3 regions of the Cupriavidus sp. FW216-B1 genome follow, and region 3 is predicted to be linked to each of the others. Evidence: predicted binding sites of a transcription regulator. Region 3 holds the regulator's gene; each other region holds the start of a gene.

Region 1 (5,449 bases), on a different contig from region 3:
CCATGCGGTTGTAGGGCAGCACCAGTCCCGGCAGCCATTCGATGCCGCCGCTCATCCACGACGGGTTGGCCACTTCCACGTTCTGCGCGCCGAACAGCGTGCGCACCGCCTGCATCAGCAGCAGGCTCACGCCGAAGGTGGCCAGCAGGGTTTCCAGCGGGCGCCCGTACAGATGGCGCAGCACCAGCCGCTCGAGTACGAAGCCGACGATGGCCGAGGCCAGGAACGAGGCCGGCAGCGCCGCCAGCAGATACCAGTCGAAGGCGCCGGCGAAGTGCGCGCGGAACACGCCCTGCACCATGTAGGTGGCATAGGCGCCGATCATGAGGAATTCGCCGTGCGCCATGTTGATGACGCCGATCAGGCCGTAGGTGATGGCCAGCCCGAGTGCCGCCAGCAGCAGCACGCTGCCCAGGCTCAGCCCGGCGAACAGGTTGCCGATCAGCTCGGCGCGGCGCTGGTCGCCGCGCAGCGCGTCGAGCGCCTGCTGGGCGGCGCCGCGCAGCTCGGCGTCGGGCTCGCGGTAGTTGCCGGCGGCGTCCTTCTCCACCAGCGGCTGGAGCTTCTGCCGGCTTTGCGGGTTGCTGTCGCGCCCGAGGATGCGGACCGCCTCGAGGCGGTCGTCGCGGCTGCCTTCGGCCAGCACGATGTTGGCCCAGATCACGTCGAGCTTGGCGCGCAGGCCGGCGTCGGCCTCGGCCTTGCGCGCGGCTTCCACGGTCTCGCGCGAGGCGCTGCCGGGCTGGTCCAGCAGCGTGTCGACGGCCTGCGCGCGCACCGTGGCGTCGGGCGACTGCAGCAGCATGCTGCTGGCGGCGCTGTCCACCAGCGCGCGCAGGCTGTTGTTGAGCGTGAGCGATTCGAGCTCGTCGGCCTTCACGGCCACGGGCTTGCCGGTGATCGCGTCGAGGGTCTTGTCGCCGTCCTGGCGCACCATGCCGACCGACGGCGCGTATTGCAGCGCGTCGTCCTGCAGCGCCTTGAGGATGGGGCCGGCCTGTTCCGGCGGCGCCTTGGCCAGCGCGGTCAGCGCGGCGGTCTTGGCGTCGAAGTCGTCCTCGGCCAGCGGCTTGAGGTCGGCCTGCGTGAGCGGCGCGGCCCACAGCGGCGCCGCAGCCAGCAGCAGCGCGGCCAGCATGGCGCGCAGCCAGGGCAAGGCGGAAAGGGAAAAGGATCGGTGCATAGGGCTGGCGGAGTCCTGGTTGCGCGCTTCGGGTCGCGTCTCTTGTACTTGGGGGCGCAGCGATGCGGGCGGCTTCCGCCCGGCGGACAGGGCGGAAGAAAGGGCCGGCCTTCAGGCCGGCTGGCCTTCGGGCCTTCTGACGATGCCGCGCGCGGCGGCGGGGAGGCCGGCGTGGCGCGTTGCCGGCCCGCCCCCCGCCCCACGCCGCGGCCCGGCGGGAGAGGCAGCGCGCCTCGCGCCGGCATCGCGCGGCGGCTTGCGCCGCCGGCTTACATCACCTTGTCCGGCTTGCCTTCGTTGCCGGAGATGAACGGGCTCCACGGCTGCGCGCGGATCGGCTTCGGCGTCTTCCACACCACCGTGAACTGGCCGTCGCCCTTGACTTCGCCGATCATCACCGGCTTGTACAGGTGGTGGTTGTCGCCCATCGTCAGCGTGAAGCCGTCCGGGGCCTTGAAGGTCTGGCCGTACATGGCCGCGCGCACCTTGTCCGGATCGGTGCTGCCGGCCTTCTTCACGGCCTGCGCCCACATGTGGATGCCGACGTAGGTGGCTTCCATCGGGTCGTTGGTCACGCGCTTGTCGCCGCCCGGCAGGTTGTTGGCCTTGACCCACGCCGCCCATTCCTTCTTGAAGGCGTCGTTGGTCGGGTTCTTGACCGACATGAAGTAGTTCCACGCGGCCAGGTGGCCGACCAGCGGCTTGGTGTCGATGCCGCGCAGTTCTTCCTCGCCCACGGAGAAGGCCACCACAGGCACGTCCTTGGCCTTCAGGCCGGCGTTGCCGAGCTCCTTGTAGAACGGCACGTTGGAGTCGCCGTTGATGGTGGAGATCACCGCGGTCTTGCCGCCCTGCGAGAACTTCTTGATGTTGGCGACGATGGTCTGGTAGTCGCTGTGGCCGAACGGCGTGTAGACCTCTTCGATGTCCTTGTCCGCCACGCCCTTGCTCTTGAGGAAGGCGCGCAGGATCTTGTTGGTGGTGCGCGGGTAGACGTAGTCGGTGCCCAGCAGGAAGAAGCGCTTGGCGCCGCCGCCTTCCTTGCTCATCAGGTACTCGACCGCGGGGATGGCCTGCTGGTTGGGCGCCGCGCCGGTGTAGAAGACGTTCTTGGACATCTCCTCGCCTTCATACTGCACCGGGTAGAACAGCAGCGCGTTGAGTTCCTCGTAGACCGGCAGCACCGACTTGCGCGACACCGAGGTCCAGCAGCCGAAGGTCACGGCGACCTTGTCGTTGGTGACGAGCTGGCGCGCCTTCTCGGCGAACAGCGGCCAGTTGGAGGCCGGATCGACCACCACCGGCTCGAGCTTGCGGCCGAGCACGCCGCCGCTCTTGTTGATCTCGTCGATGGTCATCAGCGCCACGTCCTTGAGCGACGTTTCGGAAATGGCCATGGTGCCGGACAACGAATGCAGGACACCGACCTTGATCGGATCCTTGGACTGCGCCATCGCCAGCGGGCTGACCCCGGCCGTTGCGAAAAGCGCCGCGGCGGCTACCGCCGACAGCTTCAGCATGTCACGTCGTTTCATTGCAGCTCCCAGATTGTCTCGTGTTTGATAAGGAACAACGCACCCCAAGTAACGTATCTGCAACTAGCGTGCCATGAGCGCCGGGCGCCGCGAGGCGAGCCGTGGCGTGCTTCCGGTGGCGGGGGAAAGCCCTGCGCACCACGACTGTGCGCGATGTATGCGCACCAACTCCGTGCACGGCGGCGGCCAGACTCAGATTGGGGCATGCGCGGCCGCGCGCGCTGGCCGGACTGCCGCGCCGTGGTGCGCGGCGGCCGTTCCGCGGATGCGAATGGCGGTGGGGAACCAGGGGGGGATGAACGGCGCAACCGGCGACGGAACTGGCGCGGCGGCTTCGTGGTGCGGGGAGGGGTCGATGCGAACCGCCGCGGCGTGGGCGGCGGCGCGCGTCGGCGAGAGATGCGCGCCGGGCGCGGCAGGCGCGCCCGGCCAAGCGGTGCTGTGGGTGCTATGCGTCGGTGCCGCGAGCCGGCGCTACGAGTAGCGGCGCGTGATCGACTCCGCCACGCACACGGGCCGCTCGCTGCCTTCGCGTTCCACCGTGACTTCCCAGATCGACTGGGCGCCGACCAGCGCGGGCGCGTTGGGCAGCGGCTCGAGGCGCTCCACCGAGAGCAGCTTCACGCGCGCGCGCAGGCGGCTGCCGACCGGCACCGGCGCGGTGAAGCGCACGCGGTTCAGGCCGTAGTTCACGCCCATCTTCACGCCGGGCATGTCGAGCGCGTTGTGCAAGAACGCGGGCAGCAGCGACAGCGTGAGGAAGCCGTGCGCCACCGGGCCGCCGAACGGCGACTCGCGGCGCGCGCGCTCCACGTCGACGTGGATCCATTGATGATCGCCGGTGGCTTCGGCGAACTGGTTGACCTGGTGCTGGGTGACTTCGATCCAGTCGCTGACGGCCACTTCCTGGCCTTGCAGGCTTTCCAGTTCTTCGAGCGAAGCGATGGTACGCATGGTGTCTCCTTGTTGTTGTCGCGGGGGTGGCGAAGATGGCGAAAGCGGCGCGGGCCGGCGCCGCCAGATGATGCCTTGATGCAGGCGGGCTGGCAACGGCCTCAGGCCGGGCGGCGGCCGTACATGCCCATGCCCTTGACCGTGCAGACCAGCTCGCCGCGCTGGTTGGTGGCTTCCCACTGGGTGTGGATCACGCCGCGGTCCGGCTTGGAGGTGGACGCGCGCGCGTCGAGCACCACCAGCGACACGCTCAGCGTGTCGCCGGCGTAGACCGGCTTGAGCCAGCGGATCTCGTCCACGCCGGGCGAGCCCATGCTGGCCGACTTGGAGGTCATGTTGTCCACCAGCAGCCGCATCATGATCGAGCAGGTCATCCAGCCGCTCGAGATCAGGCCCTTGTAGATGCTGTTCTGCGCCGCGTCCTTGTCGACGTGGAAGGGCTGCGGATCGTACTGGCGCGCGAAGGCGAGGATCTCTTCCTCGGTCACGAGGTGCGAGCCGAGGTCGCGCTTGCTGCCGACGGTGAAGTCTTCGAAATACAGGGAAGGCATGGATGCTCCTTTTCCTTCTGTGGCGGGTGGCGGGTGGCATGTGGCGCGGCGGTGGCCGCGGCATGAAAAAAAACCGCGCCCGGACTGCGGCGCGGTTTCTGTCATGTTCCCGGATCAGGCGGTTTCCAGGAACCCGGGCTGCGCCGCGAAGCGGCCCAGGTGATGGTCGACGTCGCCGAAGGTGGTGTTGATCAGCGTCAGCCGCTTGAACATGTGCGCGGCCGGCAGTTCGTCGGTCACGCCCATGCCGCCGTGGATCTGCACCGCTTCCTGGCCGACCGAACGGGCCGCCTGGCCGACGCGCGCCTTGGCGGCCGAGGCCAGGCGGCGGCGCTCGGCGGGGCTGGCCTCGTCGAAGCGGGCGGCGGCCAGCAGCGTGATCGAGCGCGACTGCTCGGCGTGGATGAACATCTCCACCATGCGGTGCTGCAGCGCCTGGAAGCGCGCGATGGGCTGGCCGAACTGCTGGCGCGTCTTGGCGTATTCCAGCGTGGCGGCGTTGAGCGCGTCGATCACGCCGACCGCTTCCGCGCACAGCAGCACGGCGGCGTAGTCGGCGACCTGCTCGATCACGTCCCACGCGGCGCCGGCGGTGCCCAGCAGTTCGCCCGGCGCATCCTGGAAGGCGATGTCGGCGGCGCGCAGGTTGTCGATGGTGCGGTAGTCGGTGACGCTGACGCCGGCGGCCCGCGGGTCGACCAGGAACAGCGAGATGCCGCCGGTGTCGGCATCGGCGCCGGCGGTGCGCGCCGAGACGATGAGCTTGCCGGCCTGCGCGCCGTGGAGGACCACGGACTTGCGGCCGTTGAGCTTGCCGTCCTTGGCGGTGACGCGCACGTCGTTGAGCGCGTAGCGCGCGTGCGGCTCGTTGAAGGCCACCGCCAGCTTCAGCTCGCCGCCGGCGACCTGCTCCAGCAGCGCGTCCTGGCCGCCGGCCAGCCTGAGCGCGCAGGCGCCGACCACGGTGGCGAGGTACGGCTCCACCACCAGGCCGCGGCCCAGTTCCTGCTGCACCACCATCATGTCGACGGCGGTGCCCGAGAAGCCGCCCTGCGCCTCCGGCACCGGCAGCGCAGTCAGGCCAAGCTCGACCAGCGCGCCCCAGGCCGCGTCGCCGTGGCCGCTGGCGGACCTGATGTTCTTCCTGCGGGTCTCGAAGTCGTAGCTCTTGTCGATGAAGCGGTGGATGGCATCGGCCAGCTGCTTCTGCTCGTCGCTGAGATTGA
Region 2 (5,449 bases), on a different contig from region 3:
ATCCAGTATTCGCATGCCCTGCCCGAATGGAGCCACGGACGAGCCAAGCAGTCACCAGCGTGTAGGTCGAAGCCAACCCCACATGCAGCACTCCCGTACGAGAACCCGATAGCACGATGCCGCTTTCGAGCAAGAGTACCACCACAAACCAAGTTGGACTGCGCAGACGACCTCTATTTGCAAGCCATACCGATGCCACTAGGCCAAGCCCCTCCACGGTAGCCTGGTGATTGGGTTGATAGAGATTGCCCGATAAACGGCGATGGTTTTCATACGATAAAGAAGACACCAATCCAAAGCTATCGGGCTCGAATTGAAATAACTGAATCCATTGGGTTAGCATCCCTAACAGAGCGGCGGCAAGCCATGCAGTTGCAACGGCATCAATAAGTGATTCGCTGTCTTCAGTTGAAGCATCTCTCCGAAAGCACCATGCCATCCACATAACTACCGCTCCTAGAGCTAGACTCAATTGCGTAAGACCTCGACTTTCCGTCACGTCTACTTGGCCGATTGCCCCTTGGAATATACAAACGCCGAATAACCAAAGCGGCAACAATAGAATCTTCGGTATGGCAGCAGTGCCTCGCACCAAGACACTTGAATTGACTGATGGCCTGGTTGTCCACAAGAAAGCGACGACAGTGAGAGAGAAGAGAAAAGCAGAGACCCATTCTCCGTAGAATGTTGTCAGCGGGAGAGTATGCCGTGAAACTAACAGCGGCACTACGATTGCGACAGAAAGCAATCTAATTCGTACCTCATGTCCTCTTGGCAACATACGATATCGACTGAGCAGTCAACAAATATATAGAATCAAAAAAAGCGCCCGAAGGCGCTTTTTAAATTTTTGAGTTCCCGGAGATCTTAAGCGCCGCTAGCAGCAGTGGGATTATTCTTGATAATTGCGTCATAGGCGGCCTTGTTGCCAGCCTGAGTAATGGAAGTCGTATTTGTCCAAATGAGATTGGCATTACCCTGCGGAACAGTGGGCGTCATAGTAATGGTCTGCCCATCCAGGCCAGTACCAACACCAGTGGCGAGGGTAAGGACGACCTCACCATTGGTCACGAGAACTCCCGCTACTTCCTTGGTGCCCGTGAAATTAGGAATACCTGCCGCATTCGTGTCACAGCTATCGAGCACCCCACCTGCTTCTTGAGCACATACACCGACTGCGGTCTTGATAGCATCCACGGAAGAAATGGCAGCTGCGACCTTCGCCTTTACCGTGTAGTCCTGATACTGCGGAATCGCAATCGCCGCCAGGATGCCGATGATCGCAACCACGATCATCAGTTCGATCAGCGTAAAGCCCTTCTGGGCACGGCGGCCCAGTTTCTTCAGTTGAACCCGTTGTTGCATGATTGACCCCTCGAAGGAATTTTGGATACAAATAGAAACATCTTGTTTCATGTGATGCTGCACAATCTTTAGCAGTTTGCGTGCCAGCCCGGCGCCCCTTGAACTCTCGTTGGCAGGTGACAATTTTCGCCACTTCAGAGCACTCCTAGCTTTGACAGCGCGCAAATTTTGTCACTTGCGATGACGCAGACAGTCAGTAAACCGAGGGTTCCGCTTAATTCAGTACGAAATCACACTGAATTCACAACCAGATTCCTGTCTCGGAAAACGCAACGGGCGGCCCCAGGGCCGCCCGTCCCGCGGTGCGACAAGAGCACCGCCCCGTCTGACCGCGATCCCGCCCCTGCGAGCGGGACCGGCATCAGGCCGTCACGCCGGCTGTGCCGCGCGCTTCTGCATCAGCTTGCCGATCACCACCACCAGCGCGGCGCCGACGATGCCGAACACCAGGTGCGCGTGCGGCACGTGCATTTCGAACCAGGCGGAGTCGACCGGGTCGCTCACCAGCATTTCGCCGGCGAGGTAGCCCAGCAGCGCGGCGCCCAGCACGATGATGATGGGGAAGCGGTCCATGACCTTGAGCAGGATGGTGCTGCCGAACACGATCAGCGGGATGGACAGGCCCAGGCCCAGCACCAGCAGCATCAGCTGGCTGCCTTCCGGCCCCTTCTGGGCGGCGGCGGCCACGGCGACCACGTTGTCGAGCGACATCACGAGGTCGGCGATCAGGATGGTGCGGATCGCGGCCCAGATATTTTCCTTGGCGGCGTGGCCTTCTTCCTCGTCGTCGCCGGTCAGCAGTTGCACGCCGATGTAGACCAGCAGCGCGGCGCCGACGATCTTGAGGTACGGCAGGCTCAGCAGCTTGACCGCGGCCACGGTCAGGATCACGCGCATGACGATGGCGGCGGCGCTGCCCCAGAAGATCGCCTTCTTCTGCTGCGCGGGCGGCAGGTTGCGCGAGGCGAGCGCGATCACCACGGCGTTGTCGCCGGAGAGCACGATGTTGGTCAGGATGATGGATCCCAGCGCGATCCAGAATGCGGTGGAGGACAACAATTCCACGGTAAAGCTCCTCGAGTTTCTTGAATTATGGTTCGAACGCCGCATGGCGACGGGCGATGCGCAACCGACGATGTTCAGCCAACGACAAAATTCGGATGTCTGATTTTTCAGACATGAGATTTACCGTATCAAGCTTTCGATTCGGTTTCAATCGCCTTCCCGCCCGCCTCGGGAGATACCCTAGGTTCCTGGCGTCCCAGAATGACGCGCCCCCGCACGAAGGCGGGGGCATCGGTGGCTGGCGGCGCGGCTGCCCTGGGGCAACCGCGCGCCGGCCCGGTAATTCTCCCGCCCTCGCGGGCGGGATTCACCAGACAGCGGCGATTACAGGATCGACTTGAGCAGGCGGCCCATTTCCGACGGATTCTTGGTGACCTTGATGCCGCAGGCTTCCATGATTTCCAGCTTGGCCTGCGCCGTGTCGGCACCGCCCGAGATCAGCGCGCCGGCGTGGCCCATGCGCTTGCCCGGAGGCGCGGTCACGCCAGCGATGAAGCCGACCACCGGCTTCTTCATGTTGTCCTTGATCCATTGCGCGGCGTTGGCTTCGTCCGGACCGCCGATTTCGCCGATCATGACCACGGCGTCCGTTTCGGGATCGTCGTTGAACATCTTCATGATGTCGATGTGCTTCAGGCCATTGATGGGGTCGCCACCGATGCCCACTGCCGACGACTGGCCCAGGCCCAGCGCGGTCAGCTGGCCCACGGCTTCATAGGTCAGCGTGCCCGAGCGCGACACCACGCCGATGCGGCCCTTGCGGTGGATGTGGCCCGGCATGATGCCGATCTTGATTTCGTCCGGCGTGATCAGGCCAGGGCAGTTCGGTCCGAGCAGCAAGGTCTTCTTGTTGCCCTTACGCATCTTGTCCTTGAGCTCCATCATGTCGCGCACGGGGATGCCTTCGGTGATGCAGACCACCAGGTCCAGGTCGGCGTCGACGGCTTCCCAGATCGCGGCGGCGGCGCCCGCGGGCGGCACGTAGATCACGGAAACGGTGGCGCCGGTGGAGTCCTTGGCGTCCTTCACGCTGGCGTAGATGGGAATGCCTTCGAAGTCTTCGCCGGCCTTCTTCGGGTTCACGCCCGCCACGAAGGCGTTCTTGCCGTTGGCGTAGTCGCGGCAGCCACGGGTGTGGAACTGGCCGGTCTTGCCGGTGATGCCCTGGGTGATGACCTTGGTGTCTTTGTTGATCAGAATCGACATGCTGTAATCCTTTGCTTGGCTCGTAGCAGCGCGGGGCCAGGCCCGGCGCACCGCTCGCGTTCGCGTTTTGTTGGCGTTCGTGCGTCTTGGCTTACTTGCCCGCGGCCGCGGCCACCACCTTCTGGGCGGCCTCTTCCATGGTGTCGGCAGCGATGATGGGCAGGCCCGAGTCGGCCAGCATCTTCTTGCCGATCTCTTCGTTGGTGCCCTTCATGCGCACGACCAGCGGCACGGACAGCGACACGGCCTTGGAAGCAGCGATCACGCCTTCGGCGATCACGTCGCAGCGCATGATGCCGCCGAAGATGTTGACCAGGATGGCCTTCAGGTTCGGGTTCTTCAGCATCAGCTTGAAGGCTTCGGTCACCTTCTCGGTGGTGGCGCCGCCGCCCACGTCGAGGAAGTTGGCCGGCTCGCCGCCGAACAGCTTGATGGTGTCCATCGTGGCCATCGCCAGGCCGGCGCCGTTCACCAGGCAGCCGATGTTGCCGTCCAGCGAGATGTAGGCCAGGTCGAACTTGGAGGCTTCGATTTCGTTGGCGTCTTCTTCGTCCAGGTCGCGGTAGGCGACGATTTCCGGGTGGCGGAACAGGGCGTTGGAGTCGAAGTTGAACTTGGCGTCGAGCGCGATCACCTTGCCGTCGCCGGTCAGGATCAGCGGGTTGATTTCGGCCAGCGATGCGTCGGTTTCCCAGAACGCCTTGTACAGGCCTTGCAGGGCCTGGCGGGCTTGCGCCACGCTCGCGTCGGGCACGCCGATCTTGCGCGCGATGTCGTCGGCATCGGCGTCGGCCAGGCCGGTGGCCGGGTCGATGATCAGGGTGTGGATCTTTTCCGGGGTGTGGGCAGCGACTTCCTCGATGTCCATGCCGCCTTCGCTGGAGGCCATCAGGGCCACCTTCTGCGATACGCGGTCCACCACCAGCGAAACGTACAGTTCCTTCTTGATGTCAGCGCCTTCTTCGATCAGCAGGCGGTTGACCTTCTTGCCTTCCGGGCCGGTCTGGTGCGTGACCAGGGTCATGCCGAGGATGTTGGTGGCGTAGGTCTTGACCTCGTCGATGCTCTTGGCCACCTTCACGCCGCCGCCCTTGCCGCGACCGCCCGCGTGGATCTGCGCCTTGACGACCCAGACCGGGCCGCCCAGTTGCTCAGCAGCCTTCAGGGCCTCTTCGACCGAGAACGCGGGGATGCCGCGCGGAACCGGCACATTGTATTTGCGCAGGATTTCCTTGCCTTGGTACTCATGGATATTCATGCGTGTTTCCTTTCGGGTAGGCGTAAAAGTGTGGAGATGGAATCTCGGCGTTTTGCAGGCCGTGCGGCTTAGCCGGAGGTGCCGGTGAGCCTGCGGGAGTCGGCGCCGCCGTCGGCGGCGGCGAGCGCCTCCGCTGGCTGCGCCGCCGGGATCGGGGACCCTTCGGCCCTGATCCTCGGCTTCGGCTGGTGACCATACCAGCGCGGGTAAAACTGGCGCACCACCTCACCTTCGAAATGCAGGGCATGGCAGCCGTGCAACTGGTAAGGTGGTTCGGGATTGGTGTCTTCGGTGCCGGCGTCGCGGATGTTGAAGACGTCGCCGGCGAAAGCCTGGATCGCGGTGGTCGGCAGCACGCCGGCCAGCTCGGTCAGGTGGGTGCAGCCGGCCACGCCCGACAGGCGCTCGCGCACCGCCTTGCGGAAACCCTTCATCAGGTTCAGGCCGATCAGCTTACGGTAGGCCGGGCCGATGGTGTCGCACTGGCCGGGATACGGCACCCAGTCGGAGCACGCCTCGGCGTCCACCACGTTCATGCGCAGGTCGATGGTGACG
Region 3 (5,449 bases):
AGGCCTTCATCTTGTCCTGCTGGGTGTTGGCGGCTGCGGGTGCCGCCGCGGGGGCGGCGGGTGCGGCGGGGGCCGCAGCCGTCTGGGCAAACGCCACGCTGGCGAACAGCGGGGCTACCAGCGCGCACATCGCGATCATCTTCTTCATGCTTGCTCTCCTGGCTGTGGAAAACGTCATGGCCGCCGGCCTGTCGGCGCGGCGGCTCGGGGTGGGCTCGATGCCCATTACAGCACAAAACGGACGATGTCCCAAAGCCGTTGACGGCCTGGACCCGCAAGCAATGTAAGCAAATGAAAAACCGCGCGGGGCGGGCGCGCTTTCTGCGCGCGCGCGCCCGCGCTCCCGGCGCTTCAGAGCAGCCGGCCCTGGCCGCGCGCGACCACGTCGGCCTGCATCGCCGCGCGCTGGCGGTCCATGAAGTCGCGCAGCGTGTCGATGCCGCGCAGGCGCAGGATGGTGTTGCGCACGGCGGCCTCGACCAGCACGGCGAGGTTGCGGCCGGCCGCCACCTGGATCTTGACCATGTGGATCGGCAGGCCGAGCACGTCGAGGTATTGCGAATCGAGCGGCAGGCGCTCGAACTCGCCGTCGTTGCGGCGCACGAGCTGCACCACCAGCTTCATCTTCATCTTCCGGCGCACCGCGGTCTCGCCGAAGATGGTCTTGATGTCGAGCAGGCCCAGTCCGCGCACCTCGAGCAGGTTCTGCAGCAGCGGCGGGCAGCGGCCTTCGATGAAGTCCGGCCCCAGGCGCACGAAGTCCACCGCGTCGTCGGCCACCAGCCCGTGTCCGCGCGAGATCAGTTCCAGGCCGAGCTCGCTCTTGCCCAGGCCCGACTCGCCCATGATCAGCACGCCCATGCCGAGGATGTCGAGGAACACGCCGTGCATGGTCACGCGCGGCGCGGAGATCCGCGAGAGATAGAGCCGCAGGTGGTCGATCACCGCGGCCGAGGACACCGGCGTGGTGAACAGCGGCGTGGACGAGCGCGTGCAGCGCAGTTCCAGGTCGGGCGGCGGCTCCATGCCGTCGGCGATCACCAGGAACGGCGGCTCGAGCAGGATCAGCTCGCCCATCTGGCGCTTGCGCATCTCGTCGTCGAGGCGCTGGTAGTAGGTGATCTCCGGCTTGCCGAGCACCTGGATCCGGTTCGGGTGGATCAGGTTCAGGTGGCCGACGAGGTCGGCGGCGGAGGTGGCTTCGCGCGCGAACTCGACGTCGAAGGCGCGGTCCGCGCCTTCCAGCCCAGCAACCCAGGAGAGTTTGATGTCGGCTGCGTTGTCGTCGAAGATCGACTGCGAGGTGACGCCAGTGAGTTCCATGCGGCTACTTTCGGGGGACGGGCTTTCAGGCCGGGCGGGCCGTCGCCCGGCGTGCCGGGTGGCGGCTGCCCAGGCGGGTCAGGGATGCCATTGCGTCAGCAACTGGTGCACGGCATCGGAAGTGGGCAGGGTGGCGAGTCCTTCGCGCATTTCGCGGTCGGACAGCAGCTGGGCGATCTCGGAGAGGATTTCCAGGTGTTGCTGGGTGGCCTGCTCGGGCACCAGCAGGAAGATCAGCAGCGATACCGGCTTGCCGTCCGGCGACTCGAACGGGATCGGCTCGGCCAGGCGCATGAAGCCGGCCAGCGGCTGCTTCAGGCCCTTGATGCGGCCGTGCGGAATGGCCACGCCGGCGCCGAGGCCGGTCGAGCCCAGCGATTCGCGGGCAAACAGGTTGTCGGTCACGGTGGCGCGCGCTACGCCGTGGTTGTTCTCGAAGAGGAGCCCGGCCTGTTCGAACACCCGCTTCTTGCTGGTGACGCTGACGTCGAGGTTGATGTTGCCGGGTGGCAGCAATTTAGCCAAACGATTCATGTGGAATGCGCAGGTTTTTCTAGTAAGCAGGCCCGGGGCCGGCAGGGGGGCGCGCCAGGCAAAAAGGGGATGAAAAGGCCGGTGCCGGCTCATACCCGCATTGCACCGGTTGTCCCATGCCGGTGTCGGGCGTCTGGCCATTATAGAGCAGGCCCGCCCCCGCCTTGTGCATCGCAATAGCCCGTGCGCGGAAGCGGTGCCGCGCGCATGCCCGGAATCGCTGAACCACCGTTCATGTATTGCGCAGCATACACCGGCGGCGGGGCGTTGCGGAATCCCCTTGTGGCATTGCGCAACGGCCGCCGGCGCGAGGGTGGACACGAAAGCGGACGGCGCAAAAAAGCCGCGCAACGGGCGCGGCTTGTTCTGGTTCAAGGGACTGACACCGGCGGCCCCCTTGGCGGGCCGCCAGGCACGGTCATTGCTGCATCTGCGATGCGGCCATCTGGTACTTGACCGCGTCGCGGTCGTGGCTCTGCACGCGATCCTTGTGGCGAATCACCTGCCGGTCGAGCTTGTCGACCAGTGCGTCGATGGCGGCATACAGGTCTTCGTGATGCGCCTCGACAAAGATGTCCTTGCCCTTGAGATGTAGATTGATTTCCGCATACTGCCGCCGGTCCTTTTCTTTTGTATTGTCGACAGAGAGCAGCACGCTTACGCCAATGACTTGATCGAAATGCCTGACGATACGCTCCAGTTTCGTTTCCACGTACTCACGCAGCGGGGGCGTGATGTCCAAGTGGTGTCCACTGATCTTGAAGTTCATAGCGTTTCTCCTTCTGAAAGAGCCACACCAGGCAGGCGGTGCGGCTCGGCTACAAAGTCTTGCGGAGATTGACGGCAGGGATTTTCAGCGCTTCACGGTATTTGGCCACGGTTCGCCGGGCCACCACGAAGCCTTGCTCGCCGAGCAGTTCGGCGATCCTGCTGTCCGACAGGGGGTTCCTGGGGTCTTCGGCTCCTATGAGTTGCTTGATCAACGCCCTGATTGCCGTTGATGAGGCCGCGCCGCCGGTTTCCGTGGATACGTGACTGCCGAAGAAGTACTTCAGCTCGAAAGTCCCCATCGGCGTTGCCATGTATTTATTGGTTGTCACCCGAGAGATGGTGGACTCGTGTAAACCCAGTGTATCGGCAATCTCCCGCAAAACCAAGGGGCGCATCGCAATTTCCCCGTGGGTGAAGAAGTTCTTTTGACGTTCGACAATCGCTTGTGCGACGCGCAATATGGTGTCGAAGCGCTGCTGGATATTCTTGATGAGCCAGCGCGCTTCCTGCAGCTTCTGCTGCAGCCCGGCCGCGCCGGAGTCGCCTTTTGCGCCGCGCAGGATCTGCGCGTACATGTCGTTGATGCGTAGCCGCGGCATCACATCCGGGTTGAGCTGCGCGATCCAGCCGCCGCTCATTTTCCGCACGAACACGTCGGGCACGACGAAGTCGGCCTCGGGGCGGCTGTAGGCATGGCCGGGGTAGGGCGCGAGCGAGCGGATCAGCTCGTGCGCGGCCTTGAGGTCGGCCTCGTCGACCTGCAGCGCCTTCTTCAGGCGCGTGTAGTCGCGCACCGCGAGCAGCTCGAGATGGCTGGTGACGATGGTCAGGGCCAGCTCGCGCTGCGGATGCTTGAGCCGGCGCAGCTGCAGCGCCAGGCATTCGGCAGCGTTGCGCGCGCCCACGCCGGCGGGGTCGAAGCTCTGCAGCAGCGTGAGGATGGCGTGCACCTCGTCGAGCTCGAATTCGAGCTCCTCGGGCAGCTCCGTGCAGATTTCCTCGAGCGAGGCGCTCAGGTAGCCGTCGTCGTCGAGCGACTCGATCAGGAAGATGGCCAGGCCCTTGTCGCGCATGGAGATCTTCAGCGGGGCGAGCTGCTCCATCAGGTGCTCGCGCAGCGTGGGCTCCGCGTCGCGCAACTGCATCGGGGTCTTTTCGTCCTCGTCGCCCTGCGGGCGGCGGGCGAAGTCGTCCAGGCTCCAGTCGTTGCCGTAGTCCTCGCCGCTGTCGCTGTAGCTGTCCTCGCTGTCGGCGGCGCCGTCGGCGCGGTTCTCGCTGGTGCCCTGGCCGTCGGCGGGGGCCGGCGCGGGCGCGCTCTGCAGGTTGACCGAGCCGTCGGCGGCCACGCGCAGCGGGCTTTCGATCCAGTCGTTCTCGCGTTCGAGCAGCGGATTCTCGGTCAGGGCCTGTTCCACTTCCTGCTGCAGTTCGAGCGTGGACAGTTGCAGCAGGCGGATCGACTGCTGGAGTTGCGGCGTGAGCGCGAGATGTTGCGAGAGGCGGAGCTGTAGCGACGGTTTCATGCGAGCTATTTTATGCCCAACTTCCGTACTGGTGGAACGGAAATTGCTATCGCTGGCGTCGCCGTGATCGTTTGCGGGGCGAAAGGCGGCATGAACGCCGCCTCGCGGGTGTCCCCGCGTGCCCCTCCCGCGGCTACATGCGGAAGTTCTCGCCCAGGTAGACCTTGCGCACCGACTCGTTGGCGATGATGTCTTCCGGCTGCCCGGACGCCAGCACCGTGCCTTCGCTGATGATGTAGGCGTGGTCGCAGATGCCCAGCGTCTCGCGCACGTTGTGGTCGGTGATCAGCACGCCGATGTTGCGCGCCTTGAGGAAGCTGACGATGCGCTGGATCTCGCCCACCGCGATCGGGTCCACGCCGGCGAACGGTTCGTCGAGCAGGATGAAGCGCGGCGCGGAGGCCAGCGCGCGCGCGATTTCCACGCGGCGGCGCTCGCCGCCCGACAGCGACAGCGCCGGGTTGTCGCGCAGGTGGGCGATCTGCAGGTCGTCGAGCAGGGTGTCCAGGCGCCGCTCGATCTCGGCCTTGGCCAGCGGCTTGCCGTCGTGGACCTGCAATTCCAGCACGGCGCGGATGTTCTCCTGCACGTTGAGCTTGCGGAACACCGACGCTTCCTGCGGCAGGTAGGACAGGCCCATGCGGGCGCGCTCGTGGATGGCCAGGCCGCTGATGTGCTTGTCGTCGAGCACGATGTCGCCCTCGTCCAGCGCCACCAGCCCGACGATCATGTAGAACGAGGTGGTCTTGCCCGCGCCGTTGGGGCCGAGCAGGCCCACCACCTCGCCGCTCTTCACGTCGAGCGACACGTCCTTGACCACCGTGCGCGAGCCGTAGCGCTTCTTCAGGTGGCGCACGACGAGCGTGCTGCTTTCGGTCAGGACGTTGGTCGCGGACGACGGTTCGGTCAAGGTAGCGGTCATGAAGGCGTGAATCCGTGGGTCGGCTGCGGCGGGGTCAGGGGGCGGCGGGGGCCGGCGCGGGCTTGAGCGGCAGCGCGCTGGCGGCGGCGCCGCTGGCGGGCTGCTCCTGGCGCGGCGACAGCACCGCGCGCACGCGCCCGGACGGGCTGCCCGCGGTGGCGTTGTCGGTGCCGCCGGTGGCCGTGTAGAACTCGTTGCGGCTGTCGTAGGTGATCACCGCGCCGCGGATCTCGTCGATCAGCTTGGCGCCGGCCAGGCGCGCCATGCGGGCGTGGCCGATCAGCTTGGACAGGTCCTGCTTGCCGTCGGACTCGATGCGGTCGCCCCAGCCGTCGATGTATTCGTCGACGTTGTCGCGCTTCTGGCGGATGTAGGC

What was found. Region 3 encodes sigma-54, which starts transcription at its own class of promoters, with help from an activator protein. Its sites were predicted from a motif close to TGGCANGNAANCTGCTTT; they were not measured.
Region 1: urtA (urea ABC transporter substrate-binding protein) is a predicted target of sigma-54. The motif match lies at 2,775-2,792, and genes of this name have one in related genera.
Region 2: AC3WXD_RS16520 (pilin) is a predicted target of sigma-54. The motif match lies at 1,434-1,451, and genes of this name have one in related genera.

Annotation. Positions count from the first base shown of each region.
Region 1 covers NZ_JBYTEL010000003.1:467,743-473,191, forward strand. The annotation lists gene urtB (urea ABC transporter permease subunit UrtB) at 1-1,183, opposite strand, end outside; gene urtA (urea ABC transporter substrate-binding protein) at 1,453-2,718, opposite strand; gene AC3WXD_RS11830 (MaoC family dehydratase) at 3,193-3,672, opposite strand; gene AC3WXD_RS11835 (MaoC family dehydratase) at 3,774-4,223, opposite strand; gene AC3WXD_RS11840 (acyl-CoA dehydrogenase family protein) at 4,338-5,449, opposite strand, start outside.
Region 2 covers NZ_JBYTEL010000006.1:439,659-445,107, forward strand. The annotation lists gene AC3WXD_RS16515 (PglL family O-oligosaccharyltransferase) at 1-445, opposite strand, end outside; gene AC3WXD_RS16520 (pilin) at 868-1,365, opposite strand; gene AC3WXD_RS16525 (TerC family protein) at 1,735-2,430, opposite strand; gene sucD (succinate--CoA ligase subunit alpha) at 2,755-3,636, opposite strand; gene sucC (ADP-forming succinate--CoA ligase subunit beta) at 3,728-4,894, opposite strand; gene AC3WXD_RS16540 (DUF2889 domain-containing protein) at 4,963-5,449, opposite strand, start outside.
Region 3 covers NZ_JBYTEL010000011.1:68,706-74,154, reverse strand. The annotation lists gene AC3WXD_RS21880 (PsiF family protein) at 1-148, opposite strand, end outside; gene hprK (HPr(Ser) kinase/phosphatase) at 352-1,323, opposite strand; gene ptsN (PTS IIA-like nitrogen regulatory protein PtsN) at 1,402-1,857, opposite strand; gene hpf (ribosome hibernation-promoting factor, HPF/YfiA family) at 2,276-2,626, opposite strand; gene AC3WXD_RS21860 (RNA polymerase factor sigma-54) at 2,676-4,151, opposite strand; gene lptB (LPS export ABC transporter ATP-binding protein) at 4,285-5,073, opposite strand; gene lptA (lipopolysaccharide transport periplasmic protein LptA) at 5,108-5,449, opposite strand, start outside.